Regions from separate parts of the Halomonas sp. PAMB 3232 genome, predicted to be linked through region 3. Evidence: predicted binding sites of a transcription regulator. Region 3 holds the regulator's gene; each other region holds the start of a gene.
The links. Region 3 encodes sigma-54, which starts transcription at its own class of promoters, with help from an activator protein. Its sites were predicted from a motif close to TGGCACNNNNNTTGCTNT; they were not measured.
Positions count from the first base shown of each region.

Region 1: the regulator sigma-54 is predicted to act here: its motif matches at 6,076-6,093, upstream of RN346_RS01310 (urease accessory protein UreD).
Region 2: the regulator sigma-54 is predicted to act here: its motif matches at 3,472-3,489, upstream of glnL (nitrogen regulation protein NR(II)).

Region 1 covers NZ_CP134865.1:282,741-290,525, reverse strand. The annotation lists gene fdhD (formate dehydrogenase accessory sulfurtransferase FdhD) at 1-57, shown strand, start outside; gene RN346_RS01345 (formate dehydrogenase subunit delta) at 33-275, shown strand; gene ureG (urease accessory protein UreG) at 539-1,171, opposite strand; gene RN346_RS01335 (urease accessory protein UreF) at 1,208-1,903, opposite strand; gene ureE (urease accessory protein UreE) at 1,881-2,450, opposite strand; gene ureC (urease subunit alpha) at 2,764-4,476, opposite strand; gene RN346_RS01320 (urease subunit beta) at 4,473-4,793, opposite strand; gene RN346_RS01315 (urease subunit gamma) at 4,817-5,119, opposite strand; gene RN346_RS01310 (urease accessory protein UreD) at 5,150-6,034, opposite strand; gene RN346_RS01305 (DUF2946 family protein) at 6,351-6,767, shown strand; gene RN346_RS01300 (PepSY domain-containing protein) at 6,883-7,785, shown strand, end outside.
Region 2 covers NZ_CP134865.1:3,442,499-3,450,283, reverse strand. The annotation lists gene RN346_RS15795 (hypothetical protein) at 412-717, opposite strand; gene glnA (glutamate--ammonia ligase) at 1,327-2,733, shown strand; gene RN346_RS15785 (DUF4124 domain-containing protein) at 2,811-3,356, shown strand; gene glnL (nitrogen regulation protein NR(II)) at 3,568-4,626, shown strand; gene ntrC (nitrogen regulation protein NR(I)) at 4,623-6,053, shown strand; gene RN346_RS15770 (YqiA/YcfP family alpha/beta fold hydrolase) at 6,105-6,620, opposite strand; gene RN346_RS15765 (entericidin A/B family lipoprotein) at 6,623-6,757, opposite strand; gene RN346_RS15760 (hypothetical protein) at 7,611-7,745, shown strand.
Region 3 covers NZ_CP134865.1:1,571,816-1,579,600, reverse strand. The annotation lists gene lptB (LPS export ABC transporter ATP-binding protein) at 1-607, shown strand, start outside; gene RN346_RS07120 (RNA polymerase factor sigma-54) at 713-2,125, shown strand; gene hpf (ribosome hibernation-promoting factor, HPF/YfiA family) at 2,207-2,515, shown strand; gene RN346_RS07110 (PTS sugar transporter subunit IIA) at 2,520-2,990, shown strand; gene rapZ (RNase adapter RapZ) at 3,087-4,001, shown strand; gene RN346_RS07100 (HPr family phosphocarrier protein) at 4,057-4,326, shown strand; gene RN346_RS07095 (hypothetical protein) at 4,399-4,938, shown strand; gene pmbA (metalloprotease PmbA) at 5,013-6,353, opposite strand; gene yjgA (ribosome biogenesis factor YjgA) at 6,447-6,977, shown strand; gene tldD (metalloprotease TldD) at 7,000-7,785, opposite strand, start outside.

The sequences.
Region 1 (7,785 bases), 1.3 Mb from region 3:
CCGAGCGCGGCACCTTCCAAGGGAGCAACGTTATGTCGAACAACGACGACAACCTGATTCACATGGTCAACCAGATCGCCGCCAACCTGAGCGGCGGGCGTGATGACGACACCGCGGCCAGCGCCACCTGCCGTCACCTTGAAACCTTCTGGGCGCGGACGATGAAAAAGCGCCTGGCTGAGCGCGTGCAGGGTGACGCGACGGGCTTTTCGCCGGTGGCCAGGCAGGCAGCAATGCTGCTCGCCGAGCGGCTAAGCGAGCGCCAGGCCAGCTGAAGATGAGCGCTGTCAAAAAAACCTTAAAGCGTGCGTTTGCCCTTTCATAACCGCTGGTTAACCAATCAAGCAGGCTACAAACGGTGTAAAACGCCTCTTATTAACCTGAGTTAAGGCGATTGAGAGGCGCGAGGTTCACTGTGGTGGCCTTGAGGCCAAAAACGGCCCGCTTGGACACGGACGTGCCGCACCGTTTGGGCTGCTCTGACCATTTAACCGCCTGGCCAGGGCAGCCATTTTATTGCCTGTACGCCGACCTGTTTTTACGCGCTCGCGCTTTCGGGCCGGCGCTCCTCCAGCATCCCCTTGTCCAGAATGAAGCGGATGATCTCCTCGAGCCCGACACCGTCGTAAAGATTGGTGAATACGAAGGGCCGTTCGCCGCGCATCTTTTTCGAATCCCGCTCCATCACCTCGAGTGAGGCGTGCACCTGCTCGGCGATGTCGATCTTGTTGATGATCAAAAGATCCGATTTGGTGATGCCCGGGCCGCCCTTGCGCGGAATCTTGTCGCCGGCGGAGACGTCGATCACGTAGAGCGTGAGATCGGAAAGCTCCGGGCTGAAGGTCGCCGAGAGGTTGTCGCCGCCGGACTCCACCAGCACCAGCTCCAATCCCGGGTGGCGGCTCTGCAGCTCGTCGATCGCCGCCAGGTTCATCGAGGCGTCCTCGCGGATCGCGGTGTGCGGACAGCCGCCGGTCTCGACCCCGAGGATTCGATCTGCCGCCAGCGCGTCGTGCTTGAGCAGAAAATCCGCGTCTTCGCGGGTGTAGATATCGTTGGTCACCACGGCGATATCGTAGTGATCGCGCAGCGAAAGGCAGAGCTGCTTGAGTAGTGCGGTCTTGCCGGAGCCTACCGGTCCACCGACTCCTACGCGTAAACAGTGTGTCATGTCGTTCTCCTGAATCGGTCAATCAGCTTCTAAACGTTAACTTCTAAACAACCGGGAATACTGGGTTTCGTGCAGCGCGCTTGCCAGCGCCACGCCGGGCAGCACCGGGCCGAGCGCGTCATCATCAAGCGTTAGCGCCTGGTCCACAGCGTATGAAAGCGCAGGACGCAGCCGCTCGATGATGCGCTGGGCGGCCGTGTGGCCCAGCGGCAGCGCCTTGCACGCCACCGCCAGCTGGTTTTCGAGCCACGCCCAGCCAAAGCCGAGCAGGGCCTGGCGCGGGCTTACGCTGCGCGTAAAGGCGGTGTAGGCGAAAAGCGTTACGTAACCGGCCTGCTCGGGCAGCAATTTCCCTTCAGGCAGAAGCTCAAGACTGCCCAATAGCCGCTTGAGGGATGCGCCGAGGCGGCTGTCCTCGGCGACAAGCTCCGCGGTTTCCCGGGTGGCGGCAAGCCACGCGTCCCACTCGGCAACGTCGGCGGCGTCACCGCGCTCGAAGGCCTCGAACAGGCGTGCGATCACCGGCAGCTCGCAGCGGGTCAGGCCGTCGTCGAGCACGCCGGACAGCCACTCGGTCAGGCTCTCTTCATCGTCCACCCAGCCAAGCTCAAACGCGCTCTCGAGCCCCTGGGAAAAGGCGAAGGCGCCGATCGGCAGCGCCGGGCTGACCAGCTGCAAAAGCCCCAGCAGCGCCAGATCGTTTTGGGACTCAGTGGCCATGGGTGTGGTCATGGCCATGTTCATGCGAATGCTCATGCGAATGTTCGTGAGAGTGTTCATGCGCCGCCTCCACCTCTTCACTGTCGTGGTGGCCGTGGTCGTGCGCATGCGCGTGGCCCAGCTGCTGGTAGGCGCCGGGCTCCGGGTCGAAGGTATCGTTATGGTGCTCGAGGAGCGCGCCCAGAAGCGTTGCCAGCTCCTCCAGCACGTGATCCGGCGGGAAGCGCACCCAACCGCCCTTCTCGTCTTCGCCCAGCGCCAGCTGCACGTGGCGGTTGCCCAGGTGATAGGCCAAGCGCGCCAGCGGAAGGCCAGCGGATACGCGCGCGGTGACCACCGGCTCGATGGCAGCGCGCACCCGCACCACGGTGCCGTCCTCGGCTTTCAGCCCCTCGCCGTCACGCAGTACCGGGCCGCGATCGAGAAACAGCCCCAGTGCCTGGCCGGCGTCGCTTTCGGCCTTCAGGCGGCCACGGATGCGCAGCTCGAAGGGCAGCGTGAGCGTATCGCTGGCGGCGCTCGCTTCCACGGGGCCTAACCGTTCTATCAGTTTCAGCATGATCGACCTCTTAGCCATTCAATAAGTGGCGCGCCTTGTCTCGTCCAGCCACCCGTAGGAGCAGCTTCAGCTAGCGACCGACGGTGGCACCTCACCAAGGGAAGGCTAACGCCTTCCATCGCCGAAGTGTCGGACCACTAATAAATCGGGCTCCTACAATACGTTCGTGCACCGTAGGAGTAGCTTTAGCTAGCGACCTCTTTAAGGGGGCACCTCATCAAGGGAAGGCTAGCGCCTTCCATCGCCGGATGAATCCAGCTCCCACAAGGGTGAGCCCGCGCCCTGTAGGAGTAGCTCCAGCTAGCGACCGCTTCTAGAACAGGTGATACCGCTGCGCCAGCGGAAGCTCCGTGGCGGGTTCGCAGGTCAGAAGCTCGCCGTCGCAGCGTACTTCATAGGTCTGCGGGTCCACGGTCAGTTCCGGGCAGGCGTCGTTGAGCTTCATGTCCTTCTTGCGCATCCCGCGCACGTTCTTGCACGCCGACAGCGCGCTTTGCAGCCCCAGGCGCTCCTTGATACCCGCATCAATGGCGGCCTGGCTGACAAAGTTGAGCCGGGTCTGGCTCGCCGCGCGGCCAAAGGCGCCGAACATGTGCCGATAGTGCACCGGCTGGGGCGTCGGAATCGAGGCGTTGGGGTCGCCCATGGGGGCCGCGGCGATCATGCCGCCCTTCAGAATCAGCGACGGTTTTACGCCAAAAAACGCCGGCTTCCAGAGCACCAGATCGGCCAGCTTGCCCACCTCGATAGACCCCACTTCGTGACTGATCCCGTGGGTAATCGCCGGATTGATGGTGTACTTGGCGATGTAGCGCTTGGCGCGCAGGTTGTCGGCGCCCAACGCTTCGTCTTCCGGCAGCAGGCCGCGCTGCACCTTCATCTTGTGCGCGGTCTGCCAGGTACGGCAGACCACCTCGCCCACCCGGCCCATGGCCTGGGAGTCCGAGGCGATCATCGAGATCACGCCCAGATCATGCAGGATGTCTTCCGCGGCGATGGTTTCCCGGCGAATGCGCGAGTCGGCGAAGGCGACGTCTTCGGGAATATTCGGGTCCAGGTGGTGGCAGACCATCAGCATATCCAGATGCTCGTCGATGGTGTTGACCGTGTAGGGGCGCGTCGGGTTGGTGGAGGACGGCAGCACGTACTCCAGCGAGCAGGCGGTGATGATGTCCGGCGCGTGGCCGCCGCCCGCCCCTTCGGTGTGGTAGGTGTGAATGCCGCGCTCCTTGAACGCCGCGAGCGTATCCTCGACGAAGCCCGACTCATTCAGTGTGTCGGTGTGAATCGCGATCTGCACATCGTACTTCTCCGCCACGCTCAGGCAGGTGTCGATGGACGCCGGCGTGGTGCCCCAGTCCTCGTGAAGCTTGAGCCCCATGGCGCCGGCCTCGAGCTGCGCCTCGAGCCCTTCCGGCAGGCTGGCGTTGCCTTTGCCGAGCAGGCCGATGTTCATGGGCAGATCGTCCACCGCCTGGAGCATCTTGCCGATATGCCAGGCGCCGGGCGTACAGGTGGTAGCGTTCGAGCCGGTGGCGGGGCCAGTGCCGCCGCCGAGCATGGTGGTCACGCCGCTCATCAGCGCCTCTTCCACCTGCTGGGGGCAGATGAAGTGAATGTGGGCGTCGATGCCGCCGGCGGTCAGAATCTTGCCTTCACCGGCGATGATCTCGGTGCCCGGGCCGATGACGATCTCCACCTCCGGCTGAGTGTCAGGATTGCCCGCCTTGCCAATGGCAGCGATACGCCCGGCTTGCAGGCCGACATCCGCCTTGACGATGCCCCACCAGTCGAGAATCAGCGCGTTGGTGATGACGGTATCCATCACCGCGGAATCGACGCGCTGGCTCTGGCCCTGGCCATCGCGGATCACCTTGCCGCCGCCGAATTTCACTTCCTCGCCATAGTGGGTGGCGTCACGCTCGACCTCGATCCAGAGCTCGGTGTCGCCCAGGCGCACGCGGTCGCCTACCGTGGGGCCGTACATGTCGGCGTAAGCCTGACGGCTAATCCTGTTCGTGGTCATTGCGTGTCTCCTTCCAGCGCACCCATGACATCGCCACGGAAACCGTAGATCTCGCGCTTGCCGACGAACGGAATTAGCGTGACCTCGCGGCTCTGACCCGGCTCGAAGCGGATCGCGGTGCCAGCGGCCACGTCGAGCCGGTAGCCACGGGTTTTGGCGCGGTCGAACTCAAGCGCCGGATTGGCCTCGGCAAAGTGGTAGTGAGAGCCGAGCTGGATGGGCCGGTCGCCGGTGTTGGCGACCTCCACGGTGATGCGCTCGCGGCCGGCGCACAGCTCGATCTCACCCTCTTTTAACTGATACTCACCAGGAATCATGGCTGCCTCCAAGGGGTGTAACGCTAGTTGATCGGCGTATGAACGGTCACGAGTTTCGTGCCATCGGGAAACGTTGCCTCGACCTGCACCTCGTCGACCATCTCGGCCACGCCCTCCATGACGTCATCGCGGGTTAATATCTCGCGGCCGAAGCTCATCAGCTCGGCCACGGTTTTGCCGTCGCGGGCGCCTTCGATGATCTCGAAACTGATCAGCGCCACGGCTTCCGGGTAGTTGAGCTTCAAACCGCGCGCCTTTCTACGCTCGGCTAGCTGCGCGGCGGAGAACAGCAGCAGCTTGTCCTTGTCTCTCGGGGTCAGTTCCATGCGGCGTTATCCTCTCAAAAAGATGAAGCGTCAGGTCAGCCAGATGCGCGGCGTGTGGGCCTCGCGGTCGATCAAGCGCGGGCGCAGAAGCTGCCAGGCCCGCTCGCAAAGCGACCAGGCATCCACCCGCGAGCCGCCCAGGTAGCGCAAAAGCAGCACGCCATGGCGAAGCGTCACTGCCCAGTTCGGCTCGGCCGCAAGCGTCTCGCGCAGCACCTCGATGGCGGCGGGGCCGTCCTCGAGTCCTATCGCCCAAAGGGTGGCCTGCACCGTGGCGCCGCCCTGGCCCCAACGGCCGACGAAACGCGGGTGCAGCGGGTCCAGCGGCTGGCGCTCGAGCCACAGGGGCTTGCCGTCCAGCGTCAGGCGAAAGTGCTGCTCGATGCGCCCGGACACGAACGGAAGCTGACTTGCCGGGCGGCCCAGCGCCATCACCTCCCAGCCCAGGCATTTGGCACTACCGTGAAGGGCGATATGGGTGCGCTGCTCGCCTTTCGAGCCATCGAAGGCGATGGTTTCCTGGGGGAGCCACTCGAGCACCGCGCCATCCTCCACGGTAAGCGCAGTGCGCTGGGTCCAGGCCACGCCCTGGCTGTCTGCCTTGTAGAGCTTGTTGGCGGCGGGGGTGGTCAGAAGCGCGTGGGCGCCCTTTTCCACCTGTGCCTCGATGCTCAGCGCATCGCCGCTGACCAAACCACCAGGCGGGTGCAGCACGTAGATATGGCAGGCCTCACCGCGGCCTTCCGGGTAGAACGGGCGCTGTACGCGAAGCGGGCCCTGATGGCGCGCCTGAGTCATGCGCGTGGCGCCGTCGCGCTGGGCAAAACGCAGCGCAAGCGACGCCGCCCAGCGGCGCTGGTCGTCGAAACGGTGGCCGGAGGGGGTGTATGATGCGTTGCTATCGCATGCCGTCATCAGACGGTCGCTCTTGATCGATTGATTCATATTCCCTGACCAATGCAATTAATGCGCCAAAATGGTGAAAGGATGCCAAGCGGCCCTTTGCCGGGGCAGAGCAACTCATCGTGACCAACGCCATGCACCAGAATTGAACATTCTGACTGAAAAGGCACCATAAAAGCGCAAGCCGTGCAATAATGGGACCGAGCCCGGGACAAAAGGCCACATCGCGAACCTCTTAACGGGTCACGTTTTACGCTACCATGGCACGATCAATCGGGCCGCCTGCCCCTCAAGGCCCGCTATCGACGTTTTGCCAAGGGTCGTCATCTTGCCACTTCAGCGCTTTACCCATCGTCGTTGGTACCGCGTTGCGCTTCACGCGGCGCTCACGGCCATGCTGTTGCTGCTGATCGGCCCGCTGATTTCGCAGTCCCAGGCCGGTCATCACGAGGCGCATCGACACGCCGCCTCCGGCGCGCACCACGACCACCCATCCTCGGCGCACCGCTCTCACGCCGCCCCAGAAACGTTGCCTGAGCCGTCGATCGAGCCCATCTTCACCTGGTTTCACGAGTGCGGCTACTGCTCCCTGTGGCAGCAGTTTCCCTCGGCTCATGCGTTTTTGCCCGCCATTGCGCGGCAGGCATTCGTTCACCACGCCCCGCGGCCAAAGCCGCCGCATCAGGGGTTCGCGTCCTTCGACAACTACCTGCATGCGCCTGTCCGCGCCCCGCCGCTCGCCTGACGACACCCATCAGCTTGCATGACCCGATTCTGACGACCTGACGGCCGCCCCTGGCCGCCGGGTGCGTGTCGCTATCACTCGGGCGCCCCTTCGAGCGGGCGCTGTAGGAGCCGTAATGACTGCTCATGTCGACCCCCGATCGGCGGCGAAGACGCCGTTCGATCTCTACCGCGCCATCTGGCGCTGGCACTTCTACGCGGGCCTTCTGGTGCTGCCCTTTCTGATCACCCTCTCGATCACTGGGGCGCTGTATCTCTTCAAGGACGAGATCGATGCCATCGTCCACGCCGACGTCAAACGCGTCGCGGTGCAGCAAAGCGTACAAACGCCCGCCGCTCAGGTGAGCGCTGCCCTCGACGCGCATCCGGGTACGGCGCTCAAGTACACGGCTCCGGCCACGCCGGAGAGCTCGGCGGAAGTCACCGTGCGCACGACCAACGACGAGCGCCTGGCGGTGTATGTGAACCCTTACACCGGGCGCGTGCTCGGCGCACTGGACGATCGCGGAACGATCATGTGGACGGTGCGAAAGTTGCACAGCTTCAAGCTCTTCGGCGCCACGCCGCGCAAGCTGATCGAGATCACCGGCGGCTTCGCGATTTTGCTGGTGCTCACCGGCGTGTATCTATGGTGGCCACGCACCAACGCCAGGGGCGGTGTGGTCAGCGTACGCGGCGCGCCGCAAAAGCGCGTCTTCTGGCGCGACCTGCACGCGGTGACGGGGCTGTTCGTCGGCGCCTTCATCCTGTTTTTGGCAATCACCGGCATGCCCTGGTCCGGCGTGTGGGGCGCTCAGGTCAACCAGTGGGCCAACGGCAACAACTTCGGCTACCCCGCCGGGGTTCGAACCGAGGTGCCAATGTCCAGCACGCGACTGAGCGAGCAGGCGCCGACGAGCTGGTCGCTGGAGCAGGCGCACGTGCCCGAATCGACCAAGTCGACGGGCCAGGCGGATATCGGCCTGAACGAGGCCGTGGCCACCTTCGAGCGCCTTGGGTTGCACTCGGGCTTTGCGGTC
Region 2 (7,785 bases), 1.8 Mb from region 3:
CAGATGGTTTTAAGGGTAGTGGTACGTGGTTTAGAATGGCTCAGTGATCATAAGAAGCTCGAAAAATTGAACCTCGACTAATGCGGACAGCGCTGAGAAAGTACCGTTTTACCTGATGGTTTTTTATGTGGCGTCGCTAATTATATGCCTAAAGTTAAGTATAAAAAATGGCATGCAGAAACGATGGATGCAAAATGTAATACGGTGGAAGCCAGGGCAATTAAAAAGTCGATAGTACTTGATCTAGAAAGCTTGAAACGAGGTAAGTAATCTAAAGTATTTAATTTAATACGGACAAGGACTTGAGTTTTTACTTTGGCTTGTAAAAACCTGTTAAAGGATTAACCCCACCGTTCAAGGAATCCAAGCACTCAAACGGTGGGGCCATACTAGCGAGAAGGAAGCTTAACGTTATTTCTCGCCCTCATCCCAGTGTTCCATCGCGCGCTTGTCATCGGGCAGGCGGACGATGTCGTCGAGGCTGAGTTTGCCGTGGGTTTTGAAGCGGTGGCCGTGGGCGTCGAGGATGGCGGCGACGCTGCCAACGCTGACCCCTTCGTCTTCCCGGTAGGTTTCCACCTTCACCCGCACGATACGGTTTTGGTAACGGGCGGAGAGGATGTCGCCGCGGCGGGGGGCGTCGTGGTTCGGGTCGTTCTTGAAGTATTCCGATACGCTGGTTTTGCCTGGGTCGTCCCATTCGATGTGTTGATGCATTCTGCGGGTCCTTTTACCGGGTGAATGATGAGCTTAGTGTAGTTTGTAATGTCGGCAATCGGCCACCTGTGGCCTTTTTCATTAGAGGCCCCGTGGAATCGCCTTATCGAAAGGCGGTGGCACGCATCATTTTTAGGCGCAAAGGCGTTTGATTGTTTCGTTCTGGCTATTTCATCAACAGCTATGCACTTTTTTGGTTCAAATTTTAACTGAGTGATCGTTTGTGGTGCGTTTTTCGCTTTGTGGGCGCAGGCTGGAAGCGAGCCAACCGCGTTATGCATCGAGGTTGCACCGCCAATAAATTGAAAAAACTTTTCAAAACAGTGTCTTGTTATAGGGCATGCCATATTGGTGCAAAGTTGGCACGCTACATGCTTACTAAAAGGCAACGGCTGGCGTCGTAGGCAAACGCTTTTGGGCGTGCTACAACGAGAGCCGGTTTACCTTGAATCGCAGGTGTCAGGGCGGGAGTCAGCGCCTATCACGCGAACAAACAACGAAGGCGTGGCTTACGCACGTTGCGTACGACGGCTTTGTTCAACAATACGTTTAATCGATCGCTTACAGTACACGCTTTAAGCCACGCTCATACCGGAGACGGAGAACAGTATGTCAGCCAAGACGCTCGCGCTAATCGAAGAAAATGAAGTCAAGTGGGTAGATCTGCGTTTCACCGATACGCGCGGTAAAGAGCAGCACGTCACCGTACCGGCACGGGACGTCGACGAAGAGTTTTTTGAAAACGGCCAAATGTTCGATGGCTCTTCCATCGAAGGCTGGAAGGGCATCAACGAATCCGACATGATTCTGCGTCCCGAAGACGGCACCGCCTTCCTCGACCCCTTCACCGAAGACGCGACCATCATCCTGCGTTGCGACATCATCGAGCCGGCTACCATGCAGGGCTACGATCGCGACCCGCGCTCCATCGCCAAGCGCGCTGAAGCCTACCTCGAGTCCACCGGCCTTGGCGACACTGCCTTCTTCGGCCCGGAACCCGAGTTCTTCATCTTCGATCAGGTACACTGGAAAACCGATATCCAGGGCTCCATGTTCAAGATCAGCTCTGAAGAGGGCGCCTGGGCGACCGATAGCGACGTTGAAGGCGGCAACCTTGGCCACCGCCCGCGCGTGAAAGGCGGCTACTTCCCGGTACCCCCGGTCGACAGCTTCCACGACATTCGTGGCGCGATGTGTAACACCCTGGAAGCGATCGGCCAGTCCGTCGAAGTGCATCACCACGAAGTAGCGAACGCCGGCCAGAACGAAATCGGCGTGAAGTTCAACACGCTGGTGAAGAAGGCCGACGAAGTTCAGGAAATGAAGTACGTGATCCACAACGTGGCGCACGCCTACGGCAAAACCGCCACCTTCATGCCGAAGCCGCTGGTGGGCGATAACGGCTCGGGCATGCACGTGCACCAGTCGTTCTGGAAGGATGGTGAAAACCAGTTCGCCGGCGACGAGTACGCGGGTCTTTCTGAAATGGCGCTTTACTACATCGGCGGTGTGATCAAGCACGCTCGCGCCCTGAACGCGTTCACCAACGCGTCGACCAACTCCTACAAGCGTCTGGTGCCGGGTTTCGAAGCGCCGGTCATGCTCGCCTACAGCGCGCGTAACCGCTCTGCCTCCATCCGCATTCCGTACACCGCGAGCCCGAAAGGCAAGCGTGTCGAAACTCGCTTCCCCGACCCGACTGCCAACCCGTACCTGGCGTTCGCGGCGATGCTGATGGCCGGTATCGACGGCATCAAGAACAAGATCCACCCGGGCGACGCGATGGACAAGAACCTGTACGACCTGCCGCCGGAAGAGGGCAAGGCCGTACCGACCGTCGCCAACAGCCTGGATCAGGCGCTGGAAGCGCTCGACGCCGACCGCGCGTTCCTGACCGAAGGTGGCGTGTTCACCGACGACATGATCGATGCCTACATCGAGCTCAAGATGGAAGAAGTCACGCGCATGCGCATGGCCACACACCCGATCGAGTTCGACATGTACTACAGCTGCTAAGCAGCGGCCCACCTCACCTTCGAGGTGTATTGGCTCCAAACCCCGCCTCGGCGGGGTTTTTTTATGGGGGAATCGCCATGAAAGCGACATTCGATCGGTGGGCGCGCCGGGCCAAAGCGCCAATGCTTTGCGTCCTGGCGGGGAGCCTGACGCTGTGGCTGGCAGAAAGTCCGGCCCAGGCGCAAACGGTGTACCGTGTGGTCGATGAGAGCGGCCGGGTGACCTACACCGACAACCCGGAAAGCGGTGGCGAGGCCGTGACGCTGGCGCCACTGCCGAGCGTGCAAGGCGCGCCGCCGCCTCCGCCGTCACGCAGCCAGGCGCGGCCCGGTCAGCCCTTCATGCCCTATGACCGGTTCGCGATCGAAAGCCCGGCGCCCGGCACGCGGCTCGACGACACGATGACGCCGGTGGATGTGCGCGTTCAACCGCCGCTGCGCGAGGATCACCAGATTCGGCTGCTGGTGAACGGCGAGATCAGCCAGTCGGCGCTACACAGCGACGCCTTCTGGCTCACCGGGCTCACTCAGGGGGCGCATCGGCTGGAAGCCGAGCTGCTCGACAGCCAGGGGCGGGTTCAGCACCGCACCGAAGCGGTGAGTATCATCGTCGCGCCGCGATAATATGCACTAAAATAGTGCATTAGCGTCGTGTGAATTTTACGCCGCGTTGCAATGGCGCATCGTTTTGCGCCGCCTTGAGGCGATTAATCCATCAGGGGCGCGATCGATGCGCGATTGGCGCGCTTTTTGCACTTTCAGTGCATGCGCTTGCGACCCAACGTTTGAACCTCGCAGCGTCACGCGACTTACCCAAGGCCCCTCAGGACACGCCATGTATCAGCGTTTACTCGAACATCTCACCACCGCCGTACTGCTGCTGGATGGTGAACTGCGCGTTGGCTGGATGAACCCTGCCGCTGAAGCGCTGTTGGCCGTGAGTATCAGCCGCGTGAAGGGCATGAGCCTGGATACCCTTTTGGGCTGCGGCGAAAGCGTCGATAGCGTGTTGGCCAAGGCGCGCGACGCCTTTCATCCCTACACCCAGCGCGAGGCGCGCATTACGCCGCTCAACGGCGAGCCGCTCACGGTGGACTACACGGTCACGCCGCTCTCGGCGGATGAATTGCTGCTGGAAGTCGAACCCCGCGACCGTTTGATGCAGATCTCCCGCGAGGAGGCGCTGACGACCCGCCAGGAGACCATCAAGGTGCTGGCTCGGGGCCTGGCCCACGAGGTGAAAAACCCGCTGGGCGGTATTCGCGGCGCCGCCCAACTATTGGAGCGCGATCTTGATGATCCGGCGCTGCGCGAGTACACCCGTATCATCGTCGAAGAGGTCGACCGGCTGAAGGACCTGGTAGATTCGATGCTCGGCCCGAATCGTATGACTCGCTATGCCCCGGTCAATATTCACAAGATTCTGGAGCGGGTGCGGGCGCTGCTGCTGGCCGAACACCCGACGGTGACCATCACCCGCGACTACGACCCGAGCCTGCCAGAGCTCTCCGGCGACGAGTCGCAGATGATTCAGGCGGTGCTGAACGTGGCGCGCAACGCCGTGCAGGCGATGACCGAAGCCCGGGTCGAGGCGCCGGAGCTGGTGCTGCGCACCCGCGCCAAGCGCCAGTTCACCCTGGGCGCGGAGCGCCACCGGCTGGTCAGCGAGGTAGGCCTGATCGACAACGGCCCCGGCATTCCGGAAGCCCTGCGCGCCACGCTGTTTTACCCCATGGTCTCCGGGCGCGCGGAAGGCAGCGGCCTGGGCCTCTCGATCGCTCAGTCGATTCTGCATCAACATCACGGATTGATCGAATGCGACTCACACCCGGGACGGACTGAGTTTCGTCTTTTAATTCCGCTGGTTAATCCTCTTACCGGAGACGCGTCATGACTGAGACGACACACGCCGATGTTTCACGGGTCATCATCGTCGACGACGACCGCGCCATTCGCTGGGTGCTGGAGCGCGCCCTGGCGCAGCCGGACCTTGACGTGGAATGTATCGAACGCGCCGACACCGCCCTCGAGCGGCTTTTGAACGACCCGCCGGACGTGCTGGTCACCGATATCCGCATGCCGGGCATCGACGGGCTGGATTTGATGTCGCGCGTACGTGAAGCTCATCCGGATTTGCCGGTCATCGTCATGACCGCCCACTCGGATCTGGACAGCGCCGTGGCCTCCTACCAGGGCGGGGCGTTCGAGTACCTGCCCAAGCCTTTCGATGTGGACGAGGCGCTGGCGCTGGTGCGCCGCGCCGTGGCCCACGCCCGTGAGCGCCAGCGCCCGGTGAGCGTGCCGGAGGGGCTCAACGCCGAGATCATCGGCGAAGCGCCCGCCATGCAGGAGGTGTTTCGCGCCATCGGCCGGCTGTCGCACTCGCATATCACCGTCTTGATCAACGGCGAATCCGGCACCGGTAAGGAGCGAGTCGCCCAGGCGCTTCACCAGCACAGCCCTCGGGCCGGCAAGCCGTTCATCGCGCTGAACATGGCCGCCATTCCCCGTGACCTGATCGAATCCGAGCTGTTCGGCCACGAGAAGGGCGCCTTTACCGGCGCCAACGCCCTGCGCCAGGGGCGCTTCGAGCAGGCCAACGGCGGCACGCTGTTTCTCGACGAGATCGGCGACATGCCCGCGGAAACCCAGACGCGGCTTCTGCGCGTGCTGGCCGACGGCGAGTTCTACCGCGTCGGTGGGCACACCTCGGTGAAGGTGGACGTGCGCATCATCGCCGCGACGCACCAGAACCTGGAGTCGCTGGTTGACGAAGGGCGTTTTCGCGAGGATCTGTTTCACCGCTTGAACGTCATTCGCGTGCACCTGCCCAGGCTTTCCGAGCGCCGCGAGGACATCCCCAGGCTTACGCGCCACTTTCTCGCCGAAGCTGCCAAGGAGCTCGCCACGGACATCAAGGTGCTCACTTCTGATGCCGAAACGCACCTGACCAAACTGGACTGGCCGGGCAACGTGCGTCAGCTCGAAAATATCTGCCGGTGGCTTACGGTCATGGCGTCGGGCCGCGAAATTCTGATCGAGGATTTACCGCCGGAACTTCGCACCGTGGGCGCTTCGTCAGTCAGCGCGCAGGGCGACTGGCGCAGCGCGTTTCGTGGTTGGGCGGATCACGCGTTGGCCGAAGGCCATACGCACCTGCTGGAGGAGGCGGTGCCGGATTTCGAGCGGATCCTGATCGAAACCGCGCTCAAACATACCGGCGGGCGCAAGGGCGAGGCCGCCGAGCTTTTGGGATGGGGGCGCAACACGCTCACCCGCAAGCTGAAAACGCTGCTGCCGGCGCTGGCCGACGAGGCTTGAGGCGAGCCGCTTGGCATGCCGTCAGACCGATACGTGACGTAAGGTGAGGGCTTACGCTGTTTGGCAAAGCGCCAGAAACTGCTCGAAATCGCGCAGAATCAGCGGAAGGCTCGCGTGCAGGCGGTGGTCGTCGTCCACCATGCGAAGCGACAGCCGCTGGCGGTGGGCGTGCTCGATCACCGGCTCACAAGGCACCACGTCGTCACGCCAGCCGTGAATGATGTGGGTGTGGCGGGCGCCAAGCGTAACCGTGGTTTCAGGGTAGTCCGGCATGCCGAGCGCCGGCGCCAATAAAAAGCACCCGAGTACCGGGTGGCGCTGGCTGACGGCGGCGCTCAAAAAACCGCCCAGACTCGACCCGGCCATGATGCAGTGAGCCGGGTCGTCGCCGCGGGTTTCAAGCGTCGCCAGCAGGTGAGTAAAGCGCGCCTGATGACTTGGCTGGTCGCGGTAGTCCATCACGACCGCCTCGCAATCCTCACGGGCTTCCACCACGCGCTTGAGCGCCTGTACTTTCAGCGCCTCGGGCCCGCTTTCGAGCCCGTGGGATAGATAGACATGGGTCAGCATTAATCCTCCGCCGCGTCCTGAACGACCTTGCCTCCCTGTTCGATATCGCGGCCCATTCCCTGGAACGTATTGCAGCCACTTACCATGAGAAGCGTCATCAAAAGCGAAAGACCCAAAGCAATAGAGCGTTTCATTGGTGTGTATCCGTCGTTAAAAATAGTCGTTGTGCGAAAAGCCTTTACCGGCAGGCGCATGGAGCCGGGCGATGGCCGCCTCATTTGAAAGGCTGCCTTGGCTAACTTTAGCCAGCAATGCCCGCTTTGGTAAGCAAAACTTACGGCTTTCATGCATCGAAAAGCGCGGCTAAAACCGCTGCTTTTCGAGTCTGATCAGTAGGGGGCTGCCAAGTGAACGCGCGAACATCCATGCGACTTTGAGATCACGGCTTACTGCGAATAAATCGAAAGGCCGCTCGGCACTGAGCCAACGTGTCGTGCCGGGCCGTCGTTATTGTCGCATGTGCCACATCTATACAGATTAAAAGCCGTTATAGGCACTGTTGAGTTCGATGGTGTAAAGCAGTTCGATGCTTCAGGGTTATGATAAATAAGAGTTTTATTGCTTTTTATTCGATGTTGGCCCGCTCCCTGCAGCATCAAGGCAAGAGCTGCCGCAATGAGTTAGTAAAGCTTAATCGGTTTGAGCAGGCTACAGAAGAGACAGGATGGCATGGAGCCAAAGGGAAACGGATTTTTACGGACACTAGTCTGCTCACTCTTATCGGCGCAAGGCGGCGCCGACATCACGGCCAGGGAGCGGCGGCGATGCAAACTGGCCATTTCGTTTTTACGAGATGGCTTTTTTGCGTTCACAGGAAAGTGCTAATGATCTGATATTTATACGCATTTGTTCATCGAGTGGTGGTAGGGAAGTGTCTGTATAAAATTTTATACGGATGGGTATCCCGTTTTGGTCTATCCTCAGGGATAAACCAACCCAGCAGCTAGAAAACGTCAACGTTCAGCTGCCTACTCAGGGACAAGCGTCATGGCAATGGCTCTCATGTTCGTCATGTTTATTTTGTTTTTAGGGTTTTCCGGGGTGGGTGTTTACGTCATGGTCAAGACCTCATCCAGAACGGCTCAGGAAAAGCTCGACGACCTCCCGCCGGATCTCAAGTAAGCCTTCATTTTCTTTTATCCGCCATTACCCACTTTCAACG
Region 3 (7,785 bases):
GGGCAAGACGACCTCGTTTTACATGATCGTGGGGCTGGTCAAGGCGGATGCCGGAAGCGTAGGTATCGACGAGCTGGATTTGACCCGGGCACCGATGCACGAGCGCGCCATCGCCGGCATCGGCTATCTGCCCCAGGAGGCATCGATCTTTAGAAAGCTCTCGGTGGCCGACAACATCATGGCCATTCTGGAGACGCGCAAGGAGCTGGACCGCCCTGCCCGCCAGGCGCGCCTGGAGCAGCTGCTGGAAGATTTTCACATCACCCACATTCGCGACAACCTGGGGATGAGCCTCTCCGGCGGCGAGCGCCGCCGCGTGGAAATCGCCCGGTCGCTGGCCACTGACCCGGCCTTCATCCTGCTCGACGAACCCTTCGCCGGGGTGGATCCAATTTCCGTCGGCGAGATCAAGTCGATCATCCTTGCGCTCAAGGCGCGCCATATCGGCGTGTTGATCACCGACCACAACGTCCGTGAAACGCTGGATATCTGCGACATCGCCTATATCGTCGGCGACGGCCATATCATCGCAAGCGGCGACGCCGACGCCATTCTTGGCGATCAAAAGGTGCGCGAGGTCTATCTGGGCGCAGATTTTCGCCTCTAACCCGGTGACAACCATAAAGTTCCGGGTAGTGGCATATTTATTGCACTTGCGTCGAACCCCGTCTCGCTCTAGTGTGGAGCTTTACGAGTAACGAGTGGTTCTTCGATGGTCATGAAAGCTTCTCTACAGCTGCGCGTCGGTACGCAGCTGACCATGACACCGCAGCTGCAGCAGGCGATCGCCCTGCTGCAGCTCTCGACGTTGGACCTGCGCCAGGAGATCCAGCAGGCGCTCGACGCCAACCCGCTTTTAGAGCAGGAAGACGAATTCGGCGAAGAGACAACCCAGGAGACGCCAGAAACCGAGTGGGAAGAGAGCATCCCCCAGGAGCTTGCCACCGACAGCGAATGGTCCGACACCTACCAGGACATGGCCGCCGGTGGCAGCGGCGAAGGCCCGGATTTCGAGCGCCAGGCCGCTGGCCAAAGCCTTCAGGGGCATCTGTTGTGGCAGTTGGCGATGACGGATACCAGCCCACGAGACCATGCCATTGCCGAAAGCCTGATCGACGCGCTGGATGCCAACGGCTACCTGACCCAGCCGCTTAACGACATTCGCGAAGGCCTCAAGGCCCAGGGCCTGGACGGCCTGAGCCAGCGGGAGGTGGAAAACGTGCTGCTGCGCGTGCAGCAGTTCGAGCCCACCGGCGTGTTCGCCCGCGATCTGCGCGAGTGTCTGCTGCTACAGCTGGCAGCGCTTGCCGACAATACCCCGCTGCTGATGCAGGCCCGGCGCCTGGTGCGTCAGTTTCTGGAAGCGCTGGGCAAGAACGACCTGCGCCTGTTGAAACGCCGCCTCAGCCTCGATGACGAGCAGCTCGACGACGTCGTCCGGCTGATTCGAAGCCTCGACCCGCGCCCGGGCAGCGCCTTTGGTGCCACCAACCAAAGCTACATCACCCCGGATCTGGTGGTCCGTCACGACCAGGAAGGCTGGCATCTCGAGCTCAATCCGGAGGCGCTGCCCAAGCTTCGCGTTCAGCCGGACTACGCCAGCCTCATCAAGCGCGCCGACAAGAGCCAGGACAATCAGTTCTTGAAAGAACACCTGCAGGAGGCGCGCTGGCTGATCAAGAGCCTGTCGAGTCGAAACGACACCCTTTTGCGCGTTGGCCGCGAAATCATCGCTCGCCAGATCGGTTTTCTGGAGCGCGGCGAAGAAGCGATGAAACCGTTGATTCTCGCCGACATCGCCGAAGCGGTGGAGATGCACGAGTCGACGATCTCGCGGGTCACGACGCAAAAATATATTCACACGCCCCGCGGCGTATTCGAGCTCAAGTACTTTTTCTCGAGCCAGGTGAGCGGTCAGGACGGCGGCGACAGCCACTCCAGCACCGCGATCCGCGCCCGGCTCAAAAAACTGATTCAAGACGAAACGCCAGGCAAGCCGCTATCGGACAGCCATTTGGTCACGCTACTTGAGGCCAACGGCATCAACGTGGCCAGGCGCACCGTGGCCAAATACCGCGAAGCGATGGGCATTCCCTCCTCCAGTGAGCGGCGCCGTTTACGTTAAACGGGAAACTTGCCGGCAGGGCTTTGCAATGGCGGAAAAAGGGTTACAATCGAAGGACAGTCCTGGATTAGGAGTACGTCGATGCAAGTGAACATTACCGGTCATCACCTGGAACTGACAGACGCCCTGCGTGACTACGTCAACGAGAAACTCGAGCGTATCGAACGCCACTACGACAACATCACCACCGTGCAGGTGACGCTGTCGATCGAAAAGGAGCGTCAGCAGGCCGCCTGCACGCTGCATGCTTCGGGCGCCGACGTACACGCCGAAGCCGAGGACAATGATATGTATGCCGCCATCGACGCCCTGGCCGACAAGCTCGACCGCCAACTGGTAAAACACAAGGAAAAAGCACAGGCCCGCGCCCAGGGCGCTGGCGTGCGTTAATTCGATGACCCTGGAAACCATACTCCCCCCGGAGCGCGTGCTGTTCGACGTCCCCGGGGGCAGCAAAAAACGGGTGCTGGAGTTCTTCAGCACGTTCATCGCTCAAAACACACCGAGCCTGGATAGTCAGGAAGTCTTCAGCCGGCTGGTCGGTCGTGAGCGCCTTGGCAGTACCGGCATCGGCAATGGGGTCGCGATTCCCCACGCCCGAAGTCCGCACTGCAGCGCGCCGATCGCCGGCTTTCTAAAGCTCGCCGAACCCGTCGACTTCGACGCCATCGATGGCGATCCAGTGGATCTGGTGTTCGTGCTGCTGGTACCGGAAGAGGCGGACGACACGCATCTGGCGCTTTTGGGCCAGGTCGCCACCATCATGAACGACGCCACGACCCGCGCGCAGTTTCGAAAGTGTGAAAGCCAGCGCGAGCTTTTAGAGCTGGTCACCGCCCGCATTCGCGAGCAGGCGCAGGGGTAAGCCCACCACCTTCGCTTTTCCCGGCCTTTCAATCGCAATCGCGCTTACGTACAGGCGTGTGCCGATAAGAGCGCTCACTGACCGAAGAGAGACACGATGCAACTTGTGATCATCAGCGGCCGCTCCGGGTCGGGGAAGTCCATTGCGCTTCAGGCGCTGGAAGATTTGGGCTACTACGCCATCGACAACCTGCCGGCAATGCTTTTGGGCTCGCTGGTCGAAGAGCTTGGCCAGCACGGTGAGCGCACGCACCTGGCGGTGAGCATCGATGCACGCAATCTGCCCACCGCGCTTGAACGCTTCCCTGCGCTGCTCAAGGACATCAAAAACGGCAGCACCCGCGTTCAGGTCATTTATCTGACCACCGACGCGCGCACGCTGCTTGAGCGCTACTCCGCCACTCGTCGGCGCCATCCGCTCACCCGCGACAGCGACATGACGCTGGAAGAGGCGATTTCCCAGGAGGAGCAGACGCTGTTCGGCATTCGCGAGCTGGCGGATCTGATGATCGACACTTCGCGGCTCACGGTGCACGATCTGCGCCGACGCATCACCGACCAGCTGGGGCACCAGCGCCAAAGCCAGCTTACGCTCACGCTCGAGTCCTTCGGCTACAAGCGTGGCGTGCCGCTGGACGCCGATATCGTCTTCGACATTCGCTGCCTGCCCAACCCCTACTGGGACCCGACGCTACGCCCCCACACCGGTCGCGACGACGCGATCGTCGGTTTTCTGGAGAGCTACCCGGTGGTCGGTGATATGCGCCAGGACATTCTCGATTGGCTCGAGAAGTGGCTGCCCGCCTATCAGAATAGCCAGCGTAGCTACATGACCGTTGCGATTGGCTGCACCGGCGGCCAGCACCGCTCGGTCTACATGGTCGACCGGCTGGCGCAGGATCTGCTCGCCTCGCGCGGGGGTGTTCAAGTTCGCCACCGGGAGCTGGGCCTTCACTTTAGCCTCGACGCCACGAGCGGCTCAAACGCTGTTGACGACCGATCAACGGCGTAACGCAGGGGCCGGGATCAGCACCACCATAAGCAACGAGCGGAAAACAGGGAAACAGGTGCCAGAAAGACGTTTGACACTGACCAATCAGCGCGGCCTGCATGCCCGCGCCGCCACCAAACTCGTAACCTGCGCGCAGCGTTTCGAGGCGAGCGTGCACGTCTACCGGCAGACCCAGAAAGCCGATGCCGCCAATATCATGTCACTTTTGATGCTGGCCGCACCCTGCGGCACCGAGCTCGTTGTAGAGGCCACGGGCGACGATGCCGAGGCGGCGCTGGACGCCCTACAGGCGCTGTTCGAGGCGCGCTTCGACGAGGACGCCTGATCCCCGTCCAGGGCGCTACGCCTTTTCATCGATCGGTTCTCAGCGGCCGATGCTCATCTATCGGGCCCCATCATGCAGCTCATTCAGACCGGCAAGTACTCCCGGGTCTATTTCGACCCGGCCCGCGATCATTTCATCAAAACCTTTCATCCCAAGGCCTTCGACCGGCTGCGCTATCTAACGCGCATTCGCCCCTACCCTGGGCACAACTTCGCCCTGGTCGCCGGGCGCCTGGAGGCGCTCGGTATCGCCACGCCGCGCATCGTCGAGGCTCGCCCTTACCGGCTGGTCACCGACAACGTCCACGGTGAGCCGCTCAGGGCCCACATTCTCGACTCCCCAAATCTACAGGAGCAGTATCTGGACGCGCTGGCCGCTTTCGATCACGAGGGCATTCACTGTCGCGGCCTGCACACCGAGAATTTTCTGGTCCATGAGGGCCGCATGGTGGCCATCGACCTCGACGCTTACAAGCTGCCGCGCTGGCGGCGCTACCCACGCCGGGAGTATCTGGACTGCCTGAGTCGCTCGCTCGCCGGGCCCGAGTACTTTTTGTTCGAGCGTCTGCTCGAGCGCCTGAACCTGGACGCCCAGTACCGCCCCAAAAGCTAATTTGAAAAACGCTACCCATAAAAAAACCCGCGACGCAGTTCGAGCCGTCGCGGGCTATCGTACGTGTTGCGCGTTTAGTCGCCGGCGACGGTCATGGCGTCGACCAGCCAGCTTCCCGTGTGGATACTGCCCCGGGTATCGATGTCGTCGCCCAGCGCCTGGAGGCCCTTGAACATCGTCATCAGATTACCCGCGATGGTGAACTCCTCGACCGGATACTGGATCTGGCCGTTCTCGACCCAAAAACCCGCAGCGCCGCGGGAGTAGTCGCCGGTTACGCTGTTCACGCCCTGGCCCATCAGTTCGGTCACCAGCACGCCGCGCCCCATGCGCGCCAGCAGTGACTCCAGGCTTTCCTGCGGCGCTTCGAGGCGGATGTTGCGTGCCCCGCCCGCATTGCCGGTCGTGGTCATGCCAAGGCGCCGGGCGCTGTAGGACGAGAGCATATAGCTTGCGATGCGCCCATCTTCGATAAAGCGATTGTGGCGCGTCTGCACGCCTTCACCGTCGAAGGGCGAGCTTGCCATGGCGCCGACTTCCAGCGGGCGCTCCTCGAGGTTGAACCACTCGGGAAACAGCGGCTCGCCCAGCTTGTCGCACAAAAAAGAGGCCTCGCGGTAGAGCGCGCCGCCGGCCAGCGCTCCCATGAGATGCCCCACCAGCCCGGATGCCAGAGACGGGTCGAACAGCACCGGGAACGTGCCGGTCGGCGGGCGTTTGGCGCCCAGCCGGCGCAGGGTACGCCTGGCCGCTTCGCGCCCCACGCTTTGTGGGTCTCTCAGCGCCCGCGGGTCGCGGGCGCTGGTGTAATCAAAATCGCGCTGCATGCCCTGCTCATCCTGGGCGATCAGCATGCAGGAGAGCGAGTGACTGCTGCCCTTTTGCGTGCCTACGAAACCGTGGCTATTGGCGTACACCCGCACACCCTCGCCGCTTGAAAGCGAGGCGCCTTCGGACTGATGAATGCCGGCCACCTCGCTCCCGGCGCGCTCGCAGGCAAGCGCGAGCTCCGTGGCGCGCTCGGTATCCAGCGCCCAGGGGTGATGCACGTCGAGATCAGGCAGGTGGGTGGCCATCAGGGAGGCCTCGGCGAGTCCGGCCGCCGGGTCCTCACCGGTATAGCGCGCAATCGACAGCGCCTTCTCGACTGCCGCCTTGATCGAGGCGGAACTCGCGTCACTGGAGGACGCGCTGCCCTTGCGGCTGCCCACGTAAAGCGTCACCGCGATGCCTTGATCCCGGGAAAGCTCGACGGTTTCGACCTCACCCAGGCGTACGCTCACCGACAGTCCCTGGTCGACGCTGGCGCCTACCTCGGCCTGGTCGGCGCCCAGCTTTTTGGCCAGCGCCAGCGCCTCTTCGGCCCGCGCGACGAGCTCCTGCTGCTGCGCGGCCGCGTCGAATGCCTGTGCCATAACGTTCTCCTTATCGCCGCTGTCGCGGGCGGATCAATGTAAGGGTCGCAGCTGATATACTAGCCGGCGACAAATCTATCAAGTGAGTGACGTATGCCTAAAAAACGCCCTGCGGTCGAGTCTTTCGATGAGCTCGACGACGCCCCGGAGCGGCCCAGCAAATCCCAGCTCAAGCGCGAAATGCACGAGCTGCAGGCGCTGGGCGAAACGCTGATTGCGATGAGGCCCGCCGAGCGCGCGCGCTTTCCGCTCTCCGACGACATGCTCGCCGCCATCGATGAAACCTCCCGCATTCGCTCCCATGAAGGTCGCCGGCGCCACATGCAGTACGTAGGCAAGCTGGTGCGCAAGGAGGATCTGAACGCGATTCAGGCGGTGTTCGACGCCATTGAAGCGGAGAAGAACCAGCGCGATCACGCCTTTCACCGCCTCGAAAAGTGGCGCGACCGGCTGATCGACGAAGGCGATCCAGCGGTCGATGCGTTCATGGCGGAGCACCCCACCGCGGATCGCCAGGCCATTCGCCAGCTCGTTCGCAACGCTCAAAAGGAGCGTGAGCAGGAAAAGCCGCCGGCCAGCGCCCGCAAGCTTTTCAAACACCTTCGCGAAACGCTCGTTCTCTAATCCTCTTTCACCGCCAGGCGCGTCAGGACTGGGTGCCGCCCACGGTCAGCTCGTCGAGCTTGAGCGTGGGCTGACCCACGCCAACCGGCACGCCCTGGCCTTCCTTGCCGCATACGCCGACGCCGGTATCCATCGCCATGTCGTGGCCGATCATCGACACTCGCCCCATCGCCTCGGGGCCGTTGCCGATCAGCGTCGCACCCTTGACCGGCGCGGTAATTTTGCCGTCCTCGATCATGTAGGCCTCGCTTGCCGAGAACACGAACTTGCCCGAGGTGATATCCACCTGGCCGCCGCCAAAGCTCACCGCGTAGATGCCGCGCTTGACGCTTTTGATGATCTCGTCCGGGTCGTCCTGACCGGCCAGCATCACCGTATTGGTCATGCGCGGCATGGGTAGGTGGGCAAACGACTCGCGCCGCGCGTTGCCGGTCGGCGCCATGCCCATCAGCCGTGCGTTGAGCTTGTCCTGCATGTAGCCGGTAAGAATACCGTCCTCGATCAACGGCGTATTCTGGCCAGGCGTACCTTCGTCGTCGACGCTCAGCGAGCCGCGCCCGTCCATGATCGTCGCGTCGTCCACCACGGTCACGCCTCTGGCGGCGACCTGTTGCCCCATGCGCCCGGAAAACGCCGAGCTGCCCTTGCGGTTGAAGTCACCTTCCAGGCCGTGGCCGACGGCTTCGTGGAGCAAAATGCCCGGCCAGCCCGCACCGAGCACTACCGGCATCTGACCCGCTGGGGCATCGATGGCCTCCAGGTTGACCAGCGCCTGGCGTACCGCCTCCCTGGCGTAAATCGCCGGCGC